One region of the Staphylococcus chromogenes genome, then DNA from elsewhere that is predicted to be linked to it. Evidence: riboswitches for the same ligand, from Rfam matches in the RefSeq annotation. Region 1 holds a riboswitch; the other holds the start of a gene.
The links. Region 1 has a riboswitch for S-adenosylmethionine ahead of PYW36_RS03245 (M20 family metallopeptidase). Riboswitches for the same ligand answer to the same signal wherever they lie in the genome.
Positions count from the first base shown of each region.

Region 1 (4,679 bases):
GTTTTTCCAGCCAATATTTATATGGCCCGTCGTATTGATGACATTGAAGGGATGAATGTACCAAAACCACTTTTATATGCACGACTTCCATTACAATTTTTACTGATGAAATGGATTCGTCATTTATAACAAAAAACTAGGAATAGCGCTCATCTATAAATAGAAAGCCATCAAAATTTACCCGTAGATAAATTTTGATGGCTATTTTTCTTACGACTTAATTCATTTTAGCCTTCACCAAACACGTCATGCCATTGGTTGCGTTTGTCTAAAAATTCTCTTGCGATCGTTTGAGCGCCTTCTAAGGAATGGCTTGCCGCCCAACCGCATTGAACTTCATTACAGGCGGGTACTTCAGTTGCATTTAAAACATCTTGAATCGTTTTTTCAATAATATTTAATACGTCATCATAATCTTTGTGGTTGATGAGTGATACATAAAAGCCTGTTTGACAACCCATAGGGCTTAAGTCCACAATTTTATCAGAGTGATTACGAATATTTTCTGCCATTAAGTGTTCTAAACTGTGAAGTCCTGGCATATCCATATGTTCTTTATTGGGTTGCTTAAAGCGAATGTCGTATTTGTAAATGTCATCTCCGTTTTCACCTTGCATTTTACCTGCTAGACGTACATAAGGTGCAACAACTTTTGTATGATCTAAATTAAAACTTTCTACGTTCATTTTTGGCATCGAATTCATCCTCCTTCATTCGTTGATATCATTTTAACATAACTTCTAAAAGCCGTAATGAGTTACAAATCTTTCACTTTAAAAAAGCGTTATGCTTTAAAATAAAATGATTTCTTTCAGGCCAAATCTAAGATAAAATAGCACTACTTCCGAAAAATTGTGAAAATAATGAAAATACCATGACAAATGATCGAATTTCCGATAAAATGAGTAATAATTAAATACGAATTTATCAAGAGTGGTGGAGGGAATTGGCCCTGTGAAACCCTGCAACCTCATCGAACTTCGATAAAGGTGCTAAATCCAACAATGGTTAAGACCATTGAAAGATAAATGACACAAATGGCAATCAACGTTTGAGACGCTACTATTGATAAGTGGAAGTGTTTTATCGTTGGATGCTTTTTTTGTTTTGAAGGGAGACTTTTTAATGGTATCAGTGAGACAACGCATATTAGATTATATAGATAATCATCGGTTACATTATTTGGATATGAGTCATCAAATTCATGAAAGACCTGAAGTAGGAAATGAAGAATTATTTGCGTCGAGACTTTTAATAGACCAGTTACACGACCATGGTTTTGAGATAGAAAAAGATATTGCTGGTCATTCTACTGGGTTTATTGCGCGCTATGATAGTGGACAAGTTGGACCCACCATCAGTTATTTAGCGGAATACGATGCCTTACCTGGATTAGGACATGCGTGTGGTCATAATATTATCGGTACGTCGAGTGTACTTGCCGGCATCGCATTAAAACAAGTTATAGATGAGCTAGGAGGTTCCGTGGTTGTTTTAGGATGTCCAGCTGAAGAAGGTGGAGAAAATGGGAGTGCCAAAGCGTCTTATGTGAAAGAAGGGATTATTGATGATGTGGATGTCGCACTCATGATACATCCCGGTAACGAAACATATCCTACAATTCCAACTTTAGCTGTTGATGTTTTAGACATTAAATTTTATGGGCGCAGCGCACATGCTTCAGAAAATGCAGAAGATGCTAGAAATGCTTTAGATGCTATGCTTAGTTTCTTTAATGGTGTCGCACAGTTACGACAACATATCCATAAATCAGACCGGGTGCACGGTGTCATATTAGATGGAGGGAAAGCAGCCAATATTATTCCTGATTTTACACATGCTCGCTTTTACACACGAGCGACAACACGAAAATCTTTAGATCAACTGACAGAGCGCGTGCATCAAATCGCAAAAGGGGCTGCAATACAAACCGGATGTGACTATGAGTTTGCGCCAATTCAAAACGGGGTAAATGAATTCATCAAATCACCGCAACTTGATGCGCTGTTTGAACGTTATGCTACTGAATTAGGTGAAGAAGTCAGTCATGATGATTTTGGTTATGGCTCGACAGATACAGGAAATGTAAGCCATGTTGTACCGACGATTCACCCACATATTAAAATTGGACCACGAAGTTTAGTCGGGCACACGCATCGTTTCAGAGAAGCCGCTGCAAGCCCTATGGGGGATAAAGCTTTAATTAAAGGGGCAAAAATCATTGCATTGATGGGCGCGACACTGATTCAAGACAAAGATTTATTTAATACCATTCAAAAGGAACATCAATTATTAAGGGAGAAATTGTAAATGTTGGATGACTCAATTTTAAAACTGGGAGACTTATACGCGAAAGATGTGGTTTATACAGCACGACCTTCATACATTTCAAATCCATGGTTAGAACCCAATGAACATCAGTCTAATTTTTTAACTGGAAGAGAATTACTTATTGCCGATATGCCAGTGATTGTTCATGAAGCAAGTGTCACTGAAAAATTACGCACGTTATTTTCACATGTCAATCAGACGCTACCTGAGAATATCTATACTTTTAAAGATAAAGCAAGCTATGAAGCTTTATTACAAAATTTAACACAACAAGAACAAAAGCGTATTTACACACAATATGTTCACGGAGAAGATTTAATTGCGCCAGAACATTATGCGATGAATAAACAGGTGTTTATTGATTTAAATACCAAATCACGCATTCCAGAGTGGACAGATGGAAAATACTTGCCAAAACGACAAGTCGTCAAAATAGAAGATTTTCACGAAGCGTTAAAACACTGGGACCTCCCTCTTGTGATTAAACCAGGAGATGAACTTCCAACAGCAGGTGGTTATGGTGTTATGATTTGCTATAATCAAAGCGATTTGGAACAAGCGATTGCACGTATCGAAAATGCGAAAGCGGCCACACAAACTTTGATTATCGAACAATGTATCGAGACAGTCGACAATTATTGTGTCCAGTACGCCCTTCATCCAAAGAAAGGCATCATTTACTTAGGGGCTGCTAAACAACTGACAAACGATTACGGTTTTTACAATGGCAATGTGAATGCGATTGACGTTCCAGAGTCCGTGATTCAAGCGGGCTATGAAATTATGAAAATAGGCGTCGACAAAGGCTTCATTGGCGTCGCTGGATTTGATTTACTCGTCGATGCACAACAAAATATTTATGCGATTGATTTAAACTTTAGACATAACGGATCGACAAGTTTATTAGTTTTAGATCCTGTGCTCACCGGAAAATATCATAAATTTTACAGTTATATTTCTGGAGAAGATCAAGAGGCATTCTTTCAAACAATTGAAAAATATGTCAAAAAAGGAGTGCTTTATCCATTATCATTTTATGATGGGGAATATTTTCAACAACCTGTACCTTCGAGATTTGCAGGGATATGGCACGCCGATCATCCGGAAGAGATAGAGCGCTTAGAAGAAGCATTTAAGAAAGAAGCAAATCTTTCATCATAATGACAGCTCTTTTATAAACGATGTTTGACGAATTGAATGCCGTAGTTTATATTCAACTTAAAGAGAGCTCATTAAGAGAGGGAGAAAGGTATGTCATATAAAAATGAACGATTTTACAAAGATATTCTGACTAATGAGCAATTTTTTATTGCTGTTAAAGATAAAAAAATTGTGAAGCATGAGCACAATGGAAAACAATTATTTTGTTTTTGGACGAGAGAAGGCTTTGCTAAAGAATATTTGGAAAACTTGAATGTCGCATTTGATAAACTGATCACGATGGATATTGATCGTTTCACAACTTATGAACTTGACGATATGTTTGATGAGGAAGATGAAGCGGTTGTTAATGTGACGACGGACGCTGAAGGTCATGAAATTAGTATCTTATCTGCATTTAACGACATAATGACCGATATTGATCGATTACGTATTCGAGAGTTTGTCGAAGATGTTTCAAATTCAGATACGGTTTATGGCTTAACGCAAAAAGGGATGAAAGAGTTCATGGTAGTGAGTGATGAAAATGACCATTTTGAACAATCCCATTTTATGCCTGTATGGAGCTTAAGCCAACGCGCAAAACGTGTGGCCCACGAAGACTTCGAATCCTTTGAATTAATCGATGTTGAAGGAGAAGTCTTTGCAGAATGGCTCGATGAATTGCGTGACGATAATCGTTACGTGGCCATCGATTTAAAACCTGGTGTAGTGGGTACCATTGTGAGTGCACAAAAACTGGCGAATGAGTTAACATTTTAACGTAATTCAATCAATCACTATTTACGTACACAAAGCCACCAAAATTTACGCTGATAAATTTTGGTGGCTATTTTAATCCCATATATATCGGTAAAAAGGAACAAAAAGAGGCAAAAATGTCTACAAGGCGATACACTTGTAGACATTTTTGGCTAATATTATCGGTCAAACTTTATAAATATAATGTACCAAGTGCACCTGAGAATGCCCCATTGTTTAAATAATGAGGCGTAAAACCACGTAGAATTGTATAATCAGTGACGACTTGTTGAAGTAAAGGGTTATTGTGGAAAGAAGACCCAATATAGACAACATCTTTAGCGCCGTGTTCTCTTGCGACATGAATTGAAACTGTTGTAACACTTTCACCAACGACACCAATTAATGAAGCTAATTTATCTGCATCAGTAAACGTTTTATCTAAA
Region 1 covers NZ_CP118953.1:698,676-703,354, forward strand. The annotation lists gene PYW36_RS03235 (DoxX family protein) at 1-129, shown strand, start outside; gene PYW36_RS03240 (S-ribosylhomocysteine lyase) at 228-695, opposite strand; SAM riboswitch class I at 922-1,031, shown strand; gene PYW36_RS03245 (M20 family metallopeptidase) at 1,126-2,310, shown strand; gene ldmS (L-aspartate--L-methionine ligase LdmS) at 2,311-3,492, shown strand; gene PYW36_RS03255 (DUF2750 domain-containing protein) at 3,583-4,254, shown strand; gene coaW (type II pantothenate kinase) at 4,427-4,679, opposite strand, start outside.

Region 2 (4,679 bases), 500 kb from region 1:
AGTGGTGGGTATCGTATTTGGTAATATTGTAAAAACACTAGGTGTTATTGGTGTTATTTTAACTATTATTGTTATTGCAGCTTTAGCTATCTTTTTACAAAAACGTTCAAATAAAGCAGTATAAATCAAAGAGATCTTAACAAATTGCGAAAAAAACTTATATAACAAGAAAAAACGGATTGGGAATTCACCCAATCCGTTTTTGTTGCATGTCGAAGGTGTATCGCTTTGAATTACGCTTTACGACGTAAGCCAAAGAAAGCTAATACAGCACCGATGAATGCAACAAGTCCTCCGAATAATGTACCTTGTTCTGTTGAACCAGTTTCAGGTAAAGCTTGTCCTTCTGCTTGACCTTCAGCTTGTGCTGGTGTTGCTTCAACAGATCCTTGAGCAGTTGCTTCGTTTGCTACGTGAGCATCAGCAGCAATTGCTTCTTGACCTACAGCAGTTTCAACTGGTGTAGATGCTGCATCGTAAAGGTTTGTGCCTGCAGCCACTTCTTCAGCATCAGTGTAACCGTCAAAATCAGTATCGACAGTTGCCGCTGGTGTGATAGAGGCATCAGTTGTGCTTGTGCCTTCAGCGATTTCTACGTCATCAGTGTAACCATCGTTGTCCGTATCTAAAGTACCCTCTGGTAATTCATGAGTGACACCTGTACCGTTAAGTGAAATGTCGCCTTCAGGTAATTCGTGTGTTACGCCAGTACCGTTGATTGCGATGTCACCTTCAGGAAGTTCATGAGTAACACCCGTACCGTGGTCATATAAATAACCATCTAAAGAGCCTTTAGGAAGCGCTTCAGCATAAGCAGGTTCACCGTTAATACCGATGTGACCTTCTGGTAGTGGTTCAGCATATGCAGGTTCTCCTGTTGCTGTTACTGTTTCGTTAAGGTTGTTTTCTACCCAAGCAGAGCCTGTTTCAGGACCTTCTGCTAATGTAGGTTCCCAAGCTTGACCATCGACGTTGCCATTAGCATCTACGTAAGCAGAACCGTAGCTTTCCCCTAAGTTGTCATTTGTCCAAGCTTGACCGTCAACGTTGCTTGAAACCGCGTTGTCTGCAACCCAAGCAGAACCCTCAGTATTGCTTTCTACTGCAGAATCCACAGCATTGCTTTCTGCTAATGTAGGTTCCCAAGCTTGACCATCGACGTTGCCATTAGCATCTACGTAAGCAGAACCATAGCTTTCTCCTAAGTTGTCATTTGTCCAAGTTTGACCGTCAACGTTGCTTGAAACCGCGTTGTCTGCAACCCAAGCAGAACCTTCAGCATTGCTTTCTGCTAATGTTGGTTCATAAGCTTGACCTTCAGCGTTGCCGTTAGATTCTACATAAGCTGTGCCGTAACTTTCCCCTAAGTTGTCGTTTGTCCAAGCTTGACCATCAACTTCAGCTGCATCTGCAGAAGCATTTGCGCCAAAGAATAAAGTCGCACCTACTGCGATAGAAGCTGCGCCTACTGTAAACTTGCGAATCCCAAAATGTTGCTTTTTAAACATTCTCTCATCCTCCAAAAAATAAGTAAATTTTTGAGTGGCATAATTAATTAAATGGCACCCTTTACAATTTAAGATTATCACAACTAACATACTATTACCACATTACACAATTTAATTATTTCAAAATTATTAAACGATAATATTTAGTTTTGTATAAATAGGAAATACTAGATATTATTAATCTTATTCAAGAAATCGGAATTCGTATTGACTTCTACATGAGTATGTTATACACTAAGTTTAATTTCATAATTACTTATCTAGATTGGTGGAGGGACAGGCCCTTTGAAACCAGGCAACCTATTCAGTTAGGTGCTAATTCCTGCAGGTGATGAACCTGAGAGATGAGTCTTAATGCGTAAAGTCTATCTTTCAAGGTAGGCTTTTTTTATTTATTTAAGGGGGAGTACTCATGACTCAAGACTATCGATTTGAAACGTTACAATTGCACGCCGGCCAAGAAGTGGACCAAACGACGAATTCACGCGCAGTTCCGATATATCAAACGACATCTTATAACTTCGACGATACGGAACACGCCGCACAATTATTTGGACTCGAAGAACTGGGCAATATTTATACACGTTTAATGAATCCAACAACAGCAGTATTAGAAGCACGTGTCGCAGAGCTAGAAGGGGGCGTAGCAGGCGTCGCTGTTGCGTCAGGTATGGCGGCGATTACATATGCCATCCAATCGGTTGCGCAGTCAGGAGACCATATTTTGGCGTGTGAAACCTTATACGGAGGCACACATACATTATTCACACATACGTTGTCAAAATTTGGCATTGACGTGACGTTCATAGACACACTTGATCCTCAAAATGTCGCAAAGGCGATTCAAGAGAATACGAAAGCTTTATTTATCGAAACCATTGGCAATCCTGAAGGAAATGTTGAAGATATTGAAGCGCTTGTGAAAGTGACAAAAGCCCACGGTATTCCACTCATCGTAGATAATACGTTTGCGACGCCTTACTTACTCCGTCCGATTGCGTATGGGGCGAATATAGTGGTGCATTCTGCGACAAAATTTATTGGTGGACATGGTACATCGATGGGAGGTGTCATTGTTGATGCGGGCAACTTCGATTGGACAAACGGAAAATTCCCAGGACTAAGTGAACCAGATCCGTCCTATCATGGTATCGTTTTTAGCGAGAAATTTGGAGATGCGGCATTAGCCTTTAAAATACGAACAACATTATTACGGGATACGGGGGCGGCACTGTCACCTTTCAATGCATTCCAACTGACACAAGGGTTAGAAACATTATCGCTACGTATGGAACGTCACGTCGAAAATGCTGAAAAAGTGGCCCATTATTTATCCAAACATCCGAAAGTCGCTTGGGTAAAATATGCGGGACTTCCTTCAAGTAGTTATTATGATTTGAAAAACAAATATTTACCTCGAGGGGCAAGTTCAGTATTTACATTTGGGGTTAAAGGCGGTTATGAAGCGGGGAAACAATTTATCGAAGCTTTAGATTTGTTTTCACTACTTGCGAATGTCGGGGATGCCAAGTCACTCGTCATTCATCCCGCATCAACCACACATCAACAATTAACCGAGGACGAACAATTAGCAGCAGGTATTGCGCCAGAAACGATTCGCTTATCCATAGGCTTAGAACATATCGATGATATTATCGATGATTTGGCCAAAGGCTTCGCTGCAATTTAACAAATGGGGGATTATGGTGACGATAACGATAGAAGAACATTTAAAACAATTGATTAATAAAAAAGAAGAATGGCAAACTTATGAACCGATTAACACAGCGGCAGAAATGATGAAAGATCAAAAATTACAAGAATATGAACGCGCAATTCAACGTCTTCAAACGCAATAATGAGGGGTAACGCATGGTGACCCCATCCCAAAATAGAGACGTACACGATAAATATGCAAACAAATGATTCGTAAGCATCCCAAAACTACTTTATAATAGATGAAAATCTTATAAAAAGTGGTGAAGGTGACATGAAAAAGATAATGATTGTCAATACAAGCCATACACATTTTGACGGCACAGATAAAACTACTGGCTTATGGTTAAGTGAACTCGTGCATTTTTACGATGAATTTCAAAATGATGAAAATTTCCAAGTTGACTTGTATAACATTAAAGGTGGGGAAACGCCTTTAGATCCTGTAAGTTTGATTCCAGGCATTTTAGATAAAGTGACAAAACGCTATTATGAAGACGAACGGTTTATGGCGCAATTGAAACTTACGCCAAGTATTGAAACCGCAGATCCCACGGCTTATGACGCGATTTATTTTACGGGTGGTCACGGTGTGATGTATGATTTCCCAGGAAATGAATATATCAATCAAGCCGTCAACACGATTTATGACAACGGCGGTATCGTTTCCTCCGTGTGTCATGGGGCGGCAGCATTATTAGAAGTAAAACGTCCGAACCACCGATTTTTCATTGATGGCAAGCGATTAACTGGGTTTTCCAATGCGGAAGAAGTCTTAGCCAATCGTAAAAGTATTGTGCCATTCGAGTTAGAATCTGAATTGAAAGTAAAAGGCGCGAAATATGAAAAATCAAAAGTGCCGATGAAAGGATTTATCCAAACAGATGATTCGTTAATTACAGGCCAAAATCCTGCTTCTGCGAAAAAAGTGGCTGAAGCGGTCAAAGCGGCATTAGCTTCAAAATAAATTTCGAGGATTCCTCGGGAAAACTGTCTACAAATTATTGATTTTGTAGACAGTTTTTTAATGCCCACGTTTTCTCTAGTAGGAGTTTCACTCGACCCATGATTGTTCTTCAATAGAGGCGCGATGAAAAGAAGAAACCTACACGTGTTGAGATTGACGAAGAGGATTTGTTGTGAAAAATATAGAAAGGTTTTTGAATAGCATTCCCGTGAGGGTTTATGTGAAAATAGAATAGCATTAATTCATCATTGGAATGATATTTTGAGAGGTGAGCATATATGAATCGGGTCCATTATCAATGGATTACCTTCGTATTATTTTTTACGGGGTTACTCGTCATGTTTAGCTTATATAGCACGATTACTACAGGTACTTTCATCGCACAAGATTTGTCAGTTCCTGTTTTTCAAGCGCCGTATGCGAGTATGGCATTTTCATTTGCGTTTGCCTTCGGATGTCTCGTTTATGGATTGTTATCAGACAAATTG
Region 2 covers NZ_CP118953.1:198,658-203,336, forward strand. The annotation lists gene PYW36_RS00900 (PTS ascorbate transporter subunit IIC) at 1-124, shown strand, start outside; gene PYW36_RS00905 (YSIRK-type signal peptide-containing protein) at 234-1,508, opposite strand; SAM riboswitch class I at 1,762-1,859, shown strand; gene PYW36_RS00910 (O-acetylhomoserine aminocarboxypropyltransferase/cysteine synthase family protein) at 1,921-3,198, shown strand; gene PYW36_RS00915 (hypothetical protein) at 3,215-3,367, shown strand; gene PYW36_RS00920 (type 1 glutamine amidotransferase domain-containing protein) at 3,499-4,191, shown strand; gene PYW36_RS00925 (MFS transporter) at 4,470-4,679, shown strand, end outside.
Region 2: it holds a riboswitch for S-adenosylmethionine, as region 1 does, so the genes downstream of both, PYW36_RS00910 (O-acetylhomoserine aminocarboxypropyltransferase/cysteine synthase family protein) here and PYW36_RS03245 (M20 family metallopeptidase) in region 1, are expected to answer to the same signal.